Regions from separate parts of the Bradyrhizobium sp. 930_D9_N1_4 genome, predicted to be linked through region 2. Evidence: predicted binding sites of a transcription regulator. Region 2 holds the regulator's gene; each other region holds the start of a gene.
The links. Region 2 encodes PhoB, which activates phosphate uptake and scavenging genes when phosphate is short. Its sites were predicted from a motif close to TGTCATNNANCTGTCAT; they were not measured.

Region 1 (4,208 bases), 6.1 Mb from region 2:
TGTCGGCGTTCTCGACGATTTCCGAGAACAGCTTTCCGAGCGCGCCGGTCGAGTGGATCGCGATCGCGAGCACGCCGGCCATCGGCCCGAGGCCGAAGGCGATCACGAAGATCAGCGCGAAGACGATGCCGGGCACGGTGCGGGCGAATTCGAGCAGGCGCCGCACCACGAAGCGCAGCCAGGGCGAGGGCGAGGTGTTTTCGGCCGCAAAGAAATTCAAGGCAAAGGCCAGGGTCGCGCCGATCAGCGTGCCGACATAGGAGATCAGCAGCGTCTCGCCGAGCATCTTCAGCCATTTGCGCCAGCCCCACAGCCATTCGCCGACATCGGTCCAGACCCGCTGACCGGTGTCGAGCGTGAGGATGCGGTCGAAATAGCTGATGAAATTGCCGAAATGCTTGAAGAGCGTGGGCAAATTCACTTCCGCGCCGACCGCGGCGAGAAGCAGCGCGGCGGCGAACACCGCGGCGCCGAACAGCAGGCGCCATCGCCTGCGCGCGACCGCCTGGCAATATGCGGCGTTGAGCACGGCGAGCTGATGCTCGGGGAGGATCGAAACCGCGACGGTCATCTGGTCAGGGAAAGTGACGGGTCAAAAGGGAAGTCCAAAGAGAAAGAGCCGGGTCCATCGACCCGGCTCAAGTAGCTCGTCCCGAAAGCTCAGGACGCCTTCTTCTTACGCAATGCATCGACGAACTTGATCAGCTCGATCGTGCCATCCCAATCCTTGGTGGCGGCGGAATGAAAGCCCTTCTTCTGGCCATCCTGAAGGCGATCGAAGGCTACCTTGTCCTTGGCCGGCGCATCGAAGAACGCCTTCGTGATCGCCGCCTTGGCGTCGTCCGGCAGGTCGGAGTTATAGGCATAGGGGCCGTTGATGATCGCCGCCGACTTGTGGATGATGCGGAAATCGTCCTTCTTCATCGCCGAGCCGTCGGCATTCTTCAGCATGTTCTTGGTCAGCATCTGCGCCAGCGTGGAATCATCGTCGCTGGTCCACTGATTGGCGGCGACGTCAACCGTGCCCTGCGACAGCGCGAGGATCGCGTTTTCGTGGCTGCCGGTGAAGACGACCTTGCCGAAATAGCTGTCGGCGTCGGCGATGCCCATCTTGTCGAGCTCGAAGCGCGGCACGTTGTTGCCGGAGGTCGAGTTCGGATCGACGAGGCCGAGGTTCTTGCCCTTGAGCTGGTCGATGCTCTTGTAGGCGCTGTTCGCCTTGACGAAGAACACCGAATAGTAGCCGGTCGAGCCGTCGGCATTGATGTCGTTGGCAAAGGCGTCGGTCTTGACGCCGGTCAGGCGGGCGCGGGCGAACGAGGCCGAGCCGTAGCTGGCGATATGGATGTTGCCGGCGCGCTGGCCCTCGATGACCGCCGCATAGTCGTTGGCGATGCGGAGCGTGACCTTCACACCCAATTCCTTGGAGAGATAGCTCATGAACGGCGCCCAGCGCTCGGTGACGCCGGAGGCGTTCTCGGCCGGGACGACCGCGAAGGTCAGCTCGGGATATTTGGCTTTCCAGTCTTCGGCGGACGCGGAAGCGGTGAACGCAAGCGCGGCGGCGCCGGCAAGAATGACTCTGCGAGTGATCATGATACCCTCTTCATCGGTTGGGGTCGGTTGACGCAAAACTGGCAACGAAACAGATGCGGCACGGCTCAGGCGGCCGCGGCTGTTCCAAGCGCCGGAACGCCCTCGGGCGCCGGTGCAGAATGGCCGCCCATGACGTCGGCGGCTTCGAGATCGTAGAGCTCGCGCGCGACATGGTCGGTCAACTCAACCGGCGCGCCGTCGAACACCACGCGCCCCTGCGCCATGCCGATCAGCCGGTCGCAATAGGTGCGCGCGAGATCGAGCGAATGCAGGTTGCACAGCACGGTGATCCCGAAATGCTTGTTGATGCGCAGCAGCGCATCCATGACGATCTTGGTGTTGCGCGGATCGAGCGAGGCGATCGGCTCGTCGGCCAGGATGATGTCGGGCTGCTGCACCAGCGCGCGGGCGATCGCCACGCGCTGCTGCTGGCCGCCGGAAAGCTGGTCGGCACGCTGGGCGGCGAGCGAGGCGATGTCGAACTGCTCGAGCGCCGACATCGCCAGCGCCTTGTCCTGCTCGGGCCAGGTCTGCGTCAGCGAGCGCCAGGCGGGCATCGTCGCGAGGCGTCCCATCAGGACGTTGGTGAGAACGTCGAGCCGGCCGACCAGGTTGAACTGCTGGAAGATCATGGCCGAACGTGCCCGCCACTGCCGCAGCTCCTTGCCGCGCAGCGCGGTGACGTCGAGACCGTCGAACAGGATGCGGCCCTGCGTCGGCGTCGCCAGGCGATTGATCATGCGCAACATGGTCGACTTGCCGGCGCCGGAGCGCCCGATCACACCGACGAAGCCGCCGGGGGAAACTTGAAACGAAGCGTCGTCCACCGCGGCTTTTGCGCCGAAGCGGCACGTCAGACCTTCAACCACCAGCATGCAGGGCTCCAGAGTAGCTGGGACCCACCGCTAGCGCTCGCAGTTGACACTTGTGTGACACGCGCGTTGCGGTGCGGCGATCCAACACACCTCATCCCCTGTCATCGCCGCGTCATGACATTGTCATCGGGCCACTCGAAGAGGTACGCCCGCCCTAATAATACGGACGTAACATGGCCGGAAAGGCGCTCTCGGTTCAACCGACCATCGACACGTCCGCCAAGCTGCATGAGACCAGGCTCGGTGCCTATACCGAAGTCGGCGCGCGCACGATCCTGAACGAAGTCACGATGGGCGATTACTCCTACGTGGTGAACGATGCGCAGATCACCTACACGACCATCGGAAAGTTTTGCTCGATTGCGGCGATGACCCGCATCAACCCGGGCAACCATCCGATGCAACGCGCGACCCAGGCGCACTTCACTTACCGTTCCAGCGCCTACTTCCCCGGCGAGAGCGACGGCGCGGAATTCTTCGACTGGCGGCGCCAGCATCATGTCCATATCGGCCATGATGTCTGGATCGGCCATGGTGCGGTCGTGCTGCCGGGCCGCAACATCGGCACCGGCGCAGTGATCGCAGCCGGCGCCATCGTCACTAAGGACGTGCCGGCCTACACCATCGTCGCCGGCAATCCGGCGCGGATCGTGCGGCGGCGGTTTTCCGAGGAGGTCGCCGACCGGCTGGCTCGGCTTGCCTGGTGGGACTGGGATCACGACAAATTGCGTGAAGCCTTGCCCCATTTCCGCAAGCTCGGGATTGAAGATTTCCTCGCGACATATGAAGCACGGACAAGCTCCACACCCAGCAAGAAAAGCGCGGTCGCGTGACAGACATATTCCTTGAAGGCGGCCGGGCTCTGATCGGCGCCGAGCTGGTCGAGACTTCCCTGTCCGTATCCGGAACAGACGTTGCAGAGATCGATGTCTCTCGCAGCCGTGCGCGGCTGGCGATCGATGCGCGCGGCCTGCTTGTCCTGCCCGGCATCGTCGATCTCCATGGCGACGCCTTCGAGCGACAGATGATGCCGCGCGCCGGCGTCGATTTCCCGATCGACGTCGCGCTCGCCGACAGCGACCGGCAGGCGATCAGCAACGGCATCACCACCGTGTTTCACGCCACGACCTGCTCGTGGGAGCCGGGCCTGCGCAGCGCCGAAAACGCGCGCGGCCTGATGGAAGCAATCGAGCGGCAGCGTCCGCAATTCGCCGCCGACACCCGCTTCCATCTGCGCCACGAGACCTACAATCTCGACGCCGAGGCCGAGATCGGCCAGTGGCTGGCCGAGGGTCGCGTCGATCTGTTCGCCTTCAACGACCACATGGACGGCACCGTCGCCGACATGGCCAAGCCGCGGAAGCGCAACCGCATGGTGGAGCGCACCGGCCTGTCGAGCGAGGCGTTCGACGAACTGGTCGGGCACATCGTGTCGCGGGCTGCCGATGTGCCGGCTTCGGTGTCGCGGCTCGGCGCCGTGGCCCGCGCCGCGGGGGTACGGATGCTCTCGCATGACGATGCCACGCCGGCAATGCGTCAGGCGTTTCGCACCCTAGGTGCTGACATCGCGGAATTTCCGATCAACGAGGAGACGGCGCGCGCTGCCGCAACCGCCGGCGATGCCATCGTCTACGGCGCGCCCAACGTGGTGCGCGGCGGCAGCCACACCGGCTGGACCAAAGCGTCCGACATGATCGCCAAAGGACTCTGCTCGGTTCTGGCATCGGACTATTACTA
Region 2 (4,208 bases):
AGCACGGCATTCGCCGCCGCGATCGCCAACGGATTGCCGCCGAAGGTCGAGCCGTGGGAGCCCGGCCCCATCCCGGACGCCGCATCCGCGGTCGCCAGGATCGCGCCGATCGGGAAGCCGCCGCCGAGCGCCTTCGCCAGCGACATCACGTCGGGTGTCACACCGGTGCGCCGATGCGCGAACAGATCGCCGGTGCGGCCCATGCCGGTCTGCACCTCGTCGAACGCGAGCAGCAGGCCCTTCTCGTCGCAAAGCTGGCGCAACGCCCTCAGGAAGGAAGGCGTCGCCGAGCGCACGCCGCCCTCGCCCTGGATCGGCTCGATCAGGATGCCGGCGGTCTGCGGACCGATCGCCTTCTTCACGGCCTCGATGTCACCGTGCGGGATCTGGTCGAAACCATCCATCGGCGGTCCAAAACCTTCGAGATATTTTGCCGAGCCCGTCGCAGCCAGCGTTGCCAGCGTGCGGCCGTGGAAGGCGCCTTCGAAGGTGATGATGCGATAGCGTTCCGGGTGCCCCTTGGAGAAGTGATGATGGCGGACCAGCTTGATCACACCCTCCAGCGCCTCGGCGCCGGAATTGCAGAAGAACACGAAGTCCGCAAAGCTCTCATGGCACAGGCGCGCGGCAAGCTTTTCGCCGTCCGGGCTCTGGAACAGGTTCGACATGTGCCAGAGCTTCGTCGCCTGCTCCTGCAACGCCGTGACCAGCGCGGGATGGGCATGGCCGAGCGCGTTCACGGCGACGCCGGAGGTAAAATCGAGGTAGCGGTCGCCATTGGTCGCGATCAGCCAGCAGCCTTCGCCGCGCTCGAAACCGAGGTCGGACCTGGCGAAAACGGGGAGCAAATGCGGCGCTGCGCTGTTAGTCATGACGGTCACTTGATTGTTGCGGACGGTGTGAGCGTGCATTGCGCAACGCACCATCAACCGGCCCGGAAAACGAAACGTGCCGCCTTTTAAGGGCGGCACGTGGGGCTATCTTATGCCTGGCAAGACGGGTGTCAATGCCGCCCGGAAAGCCTCGCGAAACGCAGAATCCGTAGTCTTGCGGTGGCGATTTGCGGGATTTTCGCCACGGAACATGTGGAAGCGAGTCGGCGGACTCTTGCGCGTGAGTCACGCCATATTGTAGCGTTTGGCTTGTCAGATACGACATCTCGTGCGGCAGTTCTGATCCCAAGAGTCCTCTTGTACCGGCGTAAGCGTTCGGGCGTTCAAGTTGCGCCCGGCGAGCCTTAAGGGATTCTGGCGGCACGGGTTTTTCGAAGCTTAGGCATTCGCTGTGCGGCCCCAGGATGGCAGGCGCCGGCGAAGGAAAGGGTGCAATGACGGTTTTGACCTGGTCGGATGATCGCGTCGAGCAGCTGAAAAAGCTCTGGGAGGCCGGACTTTCGGCCAGCCAGATCGCGGCAGAGCTCGGTAATGTCACCCGCAACGCCGTGATCGGCAAGGTGCACAGGCTCGGCCTGTCCGGCCGCGCCAAGAGCCCCTCATCCGCTGCGCCCCGGCCGCGCAAGGCGCGTCCCGCCCAGCACATGATGCGGGTGAGCCGTCCCATCGCACGCGGCAACACCGCGCTGGCGCAGGCCTTCGAGGTCGAAGTCGAGGCTGAACCGGTTACTTACGACAACGTGGTGCCGATGAGCCAGCGGCTGTCGCTGCTGGAGCTGAACGAAGCCACCTGCCACTGGCCGGTCGGCGATCCCTCGAGCCCGGATTTCTTCTTCTGCGGCGGCAAGGCGCTCTCGGGCCTGCCTTACTGCGCCCAGCACTCGCGCGTCGCGTATCAGCCGGCCGCTGATCGTCGCCGTGCACCGGCAAAGCCCGGGCCGCGCTGAGCACGGCCTCAGGCGACATCGAGAAAAAGAAAAGCGCGCCATCCGGCGCGCTTTTTTGTTGGCTTATTGGCCGTTAGCTTGACGCCTGCTCTGCCTTCGCAAAGCGGTCGTCGAGCGCGTAGCCGGCGCCGCGGACGGTGCGGATCGGATCCTGCTCGCGGCCGAGATTGAGCAACTTGCGCAGGCGGCCGATATGGACGTCGACGGTGCGCTCGTCGATATAGATGTCGCGGCCCCAGACGCTGTCGAGCAGCTGCTCGCGCGAGAACACCCGGCCCGGATGCTCCAAGAAGAACTCCAGCAGGCGATATTCGGTCGGGCCGAGATCGATCGGCCGGCCCGAGCGCGCCACGCGGCGCTTGTCGCGGTCGAGCTCGATGTCGCCATAGGCGAGCACGGTGGCGAGCCGCTCGGGGCTAGCGCGCCTGAGCAGGCCCTTCACACGCGCCAACAGCTCCGGCACCGAGAACGGCTTGACGATGTAGTCGTCGGCACCGGTCGCTAGCCCGCGGACCCGCTCGCTCTCCTCACCGCGTGCGGTGAGCATGATGATCGGGAGCTGCTTGGTCTCGGGGCGGGTACGAAGCCGCCGGCACAATTCGATGCCTGACAGCCCCGGCAGCATCCAGTCGAGCACGATCAGATCGGGGATGTGCTCCTTGAGGCGGGTGTCGGCGTCGTCGCCGCGCATCACCGTCTCGACGTCATAGCCGTCGCCTTCGAGGTTGTAGCGAAGCAGCTCGGTGAGAGCTTCCTCGTCTTCAACCACCATAATGCGTGCGCCCATCGGGTCGTCGCTCCTTCAGGAAATCAGGTATTCGGGACCGACGTGGCGAAAGTCGTCATGTCGCCCTTCGGACGCTTGTCGGTGATCGCCTGTCCCTCGATCATGTAGAACACGGTCTCGGCGATGTTGGTGGCGTGGTCGCCGATGCGCTCGATGTTCTTGGCGCAGAACATCAGATGGATACAGAACGAGATGTTGCGCGGATCCTCCATCATGTAGGTGAGGAGCTCGCGGAACAGCGATGTGCAGATGGCGTCGACTTCCTCGTCGCCCTTCCACACCGCCATCGCCGCCGGCAGGTCGTGCGCGGCGTAGGCGTCCAGCACCGACTTGACCTGCTGCTGCACGAGGTCGGTCATGTGCTCGAGGCCGCGGAACAGTTTGAGCGGATGGAAGTCCGTCTCCAGCGCCGCGACGCGCTTGCCCATGTTCTTGGCGAGGTCGCCGATGCGTTCGAGATCGGTGGCGACGCGCATCGCGCCGACGATCTCGCGCAGATCGACCGCCATCGGCTGGCGGCGTGCGATGGTGAGAACGGCACGCTCCTCGATCTTCTTCTGGAGCGCGTCCAGCTCGGCGTCGATGGTGACGACGCGCTGACCGAGCGCGACGTCGCGGCGGATCAATGCGCCGACGGAATCGACGATCATGCGCTCGGCGATGCCGCCCATCTCGGCGACCAGGCGGGTGAGTTCCTGCAGGTCGGTGTCGAAGGCTTTTGCGGTATGTTCAGAACCCATGTCCCGTCTCCTCAGCCGAACCGGCCGGTGATGTAATCCTGCGTGCGCCGATCGCTCGGCGACGTGAAGATCTTGTTGGTGTCGTCGAACTCGATCAGCTCGCCGAGATACATGAAGGCGGTCTTGCCGGAGACGCGCGCCGCCTGCTGCATGTTATGGGTGACGATCGCGATCGTGTAATCCTCGGACAGCTCCTGGATCAGCTCCTCGACCTTGGCGGTCGAGATCGGGTCGAGCGCCGAGCAGGGCTCGTCGAACAGGATCACCTCGGGCCGTACCGCGACGGTGCGGGCGATGCAGAGGCGCTGCTGCTGGCCGCCGGAGAGCGACAGGCCGGAGGCATTGAGCTTGTCCTTGACCTCGTTCCAGAGCGCGCCGCCACGCAGCGCCTTCTCGACGCGGCCATCCATCTCGGATTTCGAGATCTTCTCATAGAGGCGGATGCCGAACGCGATGTTCTCGTAGATCGTCATCGGGAACGGCGTCGGCTTCTGGAACACCATGCCGACGCGGGCGCGCAGCAGATTGAGGTCCAGCCTGGGGTCGAGGACGTTGGTCTGGTCTAGCATGAGCTGACCGGTGGCGCGCTGGCCCGGATAGAGGTCGTACATCCGGTTGAAGATGCGCAGCAGGGTCGACTTGCCGCAGCCCGACGGGCCGATGAACGCCGTGACGCGGTTGGCGCCGAGCGTCAGGTTGATGTTCTTCAGCGCGTGGTGCTCGCCGTAATAGAAATTGAGGTTGCGAACCGTCACCTTGGCCGGAGCTTCGGGCAGCGGCTGCGAGCCGGGATGGACGGAGGCCGTACTGACGGAAACAGACATGTCGCTCATTTTGCAGT
Region 3 (4,208 bases), 3.9 Mb from region 2:
GTGTCGGCGTCCAGATGCAGCTCGTCGGCGACCGCCGGCGTGATGGTGGAGACCTTGGCGCCCTGGAACGGCGAGCGCGCGGTGACGACGAGCTCGTTGCGGCCGTTATCGGGCGCGGTCTCGAGCGCAATCGTGACCTTCAGCGGCTTGCCGCTACGCTGCACATCGATCTGAGCGGTGCCGCCGAGCGGACGCGTCGCGAAGCGGTAGTCGAAGGCGTTGGGATCATCCACGGTCTGGCCGTCGATGCCGGTGATGAGATCGGAGGATTTCAGGCCGGCCTTCGCCGCAGGGCCGTTCGCGACCACGCTCGCAACCAGCGCGCCGGTCGGCGAGCGCAGGCCGAGGCTCTCGGCGATCTCCGGCGTCACCGCCTGCAATTTCGCCCCCAGCCATGGCCGCTTCACCGCCTTGCCGCCGCCCTTGGCGGAGGCGACGACGACGCGCACCATGTTGGCGGGGATCGCGAAGCCGATGCCCTGCGAGCCGCCGGAGCGCGAATAGATCGCCGTGTTGATGCCGGCGAGCTTGCCGCTCATGTCGACCAGCGCACCGCCGGAATTGCCGGGATTGATCGCCGCGTCGGTCTGGATGAAGAACTGGTAATCGGTGATGCCGACCTGGGTGCGCGCGAGCGCCGAGATGATGCCATGGGTCACGGTCTGGCCGACGCCGAAGGGATTGCCGATCGCCAGCACGACGTCGCCGACCAGCAGCTCGTCGGAATTGGTGAAGTCGAGCGTCGGAAACTTCTCCTTGGTGTCCTTCAGGCGCAGCACGGCGAGATCGGTCCGCGGATCCTTCAGCAGGATCTCGGCCTCGAACTCGCGCTTGTCCGACAGCGACACCTTCACCTGATCCGCGCCCTCGATGACGTGGACGTTGGTGACGACGAGGCCGGAGGCATCGACGATGACGCCGGAGCCGAGCGAGCGCTGCATCTGCTCGGGCTGCTGGCCCGGCACGCCGAAGAAGCGGCGGAAGATCGGGTCGTCGAGCAACGGGTTGCGGTTCTGCACCACCTTGGCGGCGTAGACATTGACGACCGCCGGCTGCACACGCTGCACGATCGGCGCATAGGACAACCGCAGCTCGGCGGGCGACGACGGGACACGGCGGTCCTGTGCGGCGGCCGGGTTGAAGTGGGCTGAACACGCTATGCACAATGCCGTGATGACGGCGGCGGCGCGGATCGATCGAAACATTCCTACCTCTCGGAAAAGACGCCGGAATATAGGCGCGTTCGCCCGCCAATAGAAGGGCGCCGGGCGGCAATATTGCGCCCCTTTCCGGTGTGTCCCGCATGCAAGCCCGGCGTGCGAATCGGCAATTCGCCGAAGCGGTGGATTGGCATGATGCACATCATCTTGCATGGTGGTGAGAAGCGGATTCGGTTGCGGCGAATTGGCATCATTGGGAACCGCGCAACCGGGCGCAGCGTCGCGGGGCAGTCATCGATCACTCATAGGCTCTCCGCCGGCGACTTGGGGAAGTTCGTCAAACGATGGAGGCGTAACGTGAGCAGAACAAGACTTGCAGCCACGGCGATTGGTCTCGCCGGCGCGCTGGCGGCCTCGCAGGCCCAGGCCCAATCGGCAAACAACAGCGAGCAGGAGATCGCGCTGCTGAAGCAGCAATTGAAAATGCTCGAGCAGAAGCTCGACAAGCTCCAGAGCCAGACCACCGCGAATACGGCGGCAACCGCGAAGGCCAAAGCCGAAGCAAAGGCCGAAGCCAAAGCCGAAGCGCGCTCGGAGGCAAAGGCCGTCGTCGCCAACGCCAATGCGGCATTCCCGGTCAAGGGGGCCCCGCCGGCATCCGGCGTCATCGTGACGATGCCGAACAACCGGCCGACCATCTGCACCGCCGACGGGGCCAACTGCGTCGCGATCACCGGACGCGTGCACTACGATATCGGCGGCTATGATTATCGTCCCAACACCGCGGCGACCGTACCGCAGAAGCTGGATAGCGGCGAGAACGTCCGCCGCGCGCGCATCGGCATCGCCGGCAAATTCTTCAACGACTGGAATTTCGCGCTGGTCTACGACTTCGGCGGCTCGTCCGACGGATTTGGCGGCGCGGCACCGGGCTCGCTGCCCGGAGGCGGCACCTCCGGCATCGAGAACGCCTATCTCAGCTACACCGGCCTGAAACCGTTCGGGGGCAAGATGGCGGTCGAAGTGGGCGTGATGGACCTGCCCTATACGCTCGACGAAGCCACAAGCTCCAACGACATCCTGTTCATGGAGCGCGCAACGGCCGGCATCGTCGCGACCAGCATCGCCGCTGGTGACTTCCGCTCGGCCGTCGGCACGCGCTGGTACAACGACGTGTTCTGGGCCGGCGCCTATGTGACCGGTCCAACGACGGGCGCGATCCATTCGGCGTCGAGCGTGGCGCCGAACGGTGCCTCCGAGCAGTATGGCGCCGTCGCCCGTGTCGCCGGCCAGGTCGTGAGCGGCAAGGACTACTCGCTGCATCTCGGCGGAAACGCCGAATGGCTGATCCAACCGTCGCGCAATATGGTGACGGGTGCGCAGACGGTCACGCTCAGCGACCGCCCGGAGTTGCGGATCGATCCGACGGCGCTGGCTACGACCGGCGCAATCGCCAATGCCTCCGGCGCGCAGGTCTACAGCGTCGAAGCGGCGGCCACCTACGGACCGCTCATCGTGCAGGGCGAGTACTTCTGGTACAACATCGATCGCAGCGCCAACACCGGCTTGCCGCCGCTGGGGGCACCCAGCCTCAAATTCCAGGGTGGCTACGCGCAGGCCGGCTACGTCCTGACGGGTGAGGGCCGCAGCTATAATTCGGCGAATGCGGCCTATGGCGGCGTCAAGCCGGCACACCCGTTCTCGCTCGAGGGCGGCGGATGGGGCGCGTGGGAAATCGCGGGGCGCTTTTCGACGATCGACCTCAACGATCAGTTCGGGACCGCCACCGGCATCGCCGGCGGACGGCAGACAGTCTATACCGCAGCGCTCAACTGGTACGTCAACGGCAACGTCCGCTTCATGCTCGACTATCTGCATGGCACGGTGTCGAAACAGGCCTCGCCGGTCTCGGCCGCCAATGTCGGCTCGAAGTTCGACGCGGTCGCGATGCGCACGCAGTTCGCGTTCTAGGCTCGTTCGTCCGGGAGCGGCACGCCGCTCCCGGACATTACGCCGCGCGCTTCGGCTTCTTCACGACGACCGGCGGCGGCGCATGGGACAGCCGCTGCTGGTGACTCTCGCCCCAGGTCTTCAAAATATCGATCACCGGCTTGAGGCTCTCACCCAGTTCGGAGAGGCAATATTCCACGCGCGGCGGCACCTCCGCATAGACCTTGCGGATGACGAGCTTGTCCTCCTCCAGCGCGCGAAGCTGTTTTGTCAGCATGCGCTGGGTGATACCGGGCATCCGGCGGCGCAATTCGCCGAAGCGCTGGGTGCCGTCCTGGAGATGGTAGAGGATCACGCCCTTCCACTTGCCGTCGATCAGGTCCAGCGTCGCCTCGACCGAGCAGCCCGGACGACGGGTGAAATCTCGCCGTTTCATGCGTGTTTTCCCAATAGTATCCAAACAGGGACTATATCCCCAAATTTACAGTACTTGCCAAATTGGAGCTATAGCGACAGTTAGGACGGCAGGCGAGCACGCCATCTGATGGAGACAAGCCATGAAGGCCGTCGGCTATAAAAAATCGCTTCCGATCGAGGATCAGGACGCGCTGATCGACTTCGAGACCGCAAAGCCCGAACCGAAAGGACGCGACATCCGCGTCGCCGTGAAGGCGATCTCGGCCAATCCGGTCGATTACAAGGTGCGCAAGCGCGCCGCTCCGCCCGAGGGGGAGACCAAGATTCTCGGTTACGACGCAGCCGGCGTCGTCGACGCCGTCGGCCCCGAGGTCTCGCTGTTCAAGCCGGGTGACGAGGTGTTTTATGCGGGCTCGATCCTGCGCCAGGGCACCAATGCCGAATTCCATCTGGTCGACGAACGTATCGTCGGCAGCAAGCCGAAGTCGCTTTCGTTTGCACAGGCTGCCGCCCTTCCCCTCACCTCCATCACGGCCTGGGAATTGCTGTTCGACAGGCTCGGCGCCGTGCCCGGCAAGAGTGTCGATCCGCGCACGCTGCTGATCACGGGCGGCGCCGGCGGCGTCGGCTCGATTCTGATCCAGCTCGCCCGCCGCCTCACCGGCCTCACGGTGCTCGCGA

Region 1: the regulator PhoB is predicted to act here: its motif matches at 2,582-2,598, upstream of phnC (phosphonate ABC transporter ATP-binding protein).
Region 3: the regulator PhoB is predicted to act here: its motif matches at 1,450-1,466, upstream of AB7532_RS22065 (OprO/OprP family phosphate-selective porin).

What each region holds. Positions count from the first base shown of each region.
Region 1 covers NZ_CP197236.1:6,849,119-6,853,326, forward strand. The annotation lists gene phnE (phosphonate ABC transporter, permease protein PhnE) at 1-571, opposite strand, end outside; gene phnD (phosphonate ABC transporter substrate-binding protein) at 661-1,596, opposite strand; gene phnC (phosphonate ABC transporter ATP-binding protein) at 1,662-2,471, opposite strand; gene AB7532_RS32610 (chloramphenicol acetyltransferase) at 2,645-3,304, shown strand; gene AB7532_RS32615 (alpha-D-ribose 1-methylphosphonate 5-triphosphate diphosphatase) at 3,301-4,208, shown strand, end outside.
Region 2 covers NZ_CP197236.1:702,595-706,802, reverse strand. The annotation lists gene AB7532_RS03280 (aspartate aminotransferase family protein) at 1-872, opposite strand, end outside; gene AB7532_RS03275 (GcrA family cell cycle regulator) at 1,328-1,840, shown strand; gene phoB (phosphate regulon transcriptional regulator PhoB) at 1,914-2,627, opposite strand; gene phoU (phosphate signaling complex protein PhoU) at 2,651-3,367, opposite strand; gene pstB (phosphate ABC transporter ATP-binding protein PstB) at 3,379-4,200, opposite strand; gene pstA (phosphate ABC transporter permease PstA) at 4,197-4,208, opposite strand, start outside.
Region 3 covers NZ_CP197236.1:4,649,315-4,653,522, forward strand. The annotation lists gene AB7532_RS22060 (DegQ family serine endoprotease) at 1-1,205, opposite strand, end outside; gene AB7532_RS22065 (OprO/OprP family phosphate-selective porin) at 1,518-3,131, shown strand; gene AB7532_RS22070 (winged helix-turn-helix transcriptional regulator) at 3,169-3,546, opposite strand; gene AB7532_RS22075 (zinc-binding alcohol dehydrogenase family protein) at 3,668-4,208, shown strand, end outside.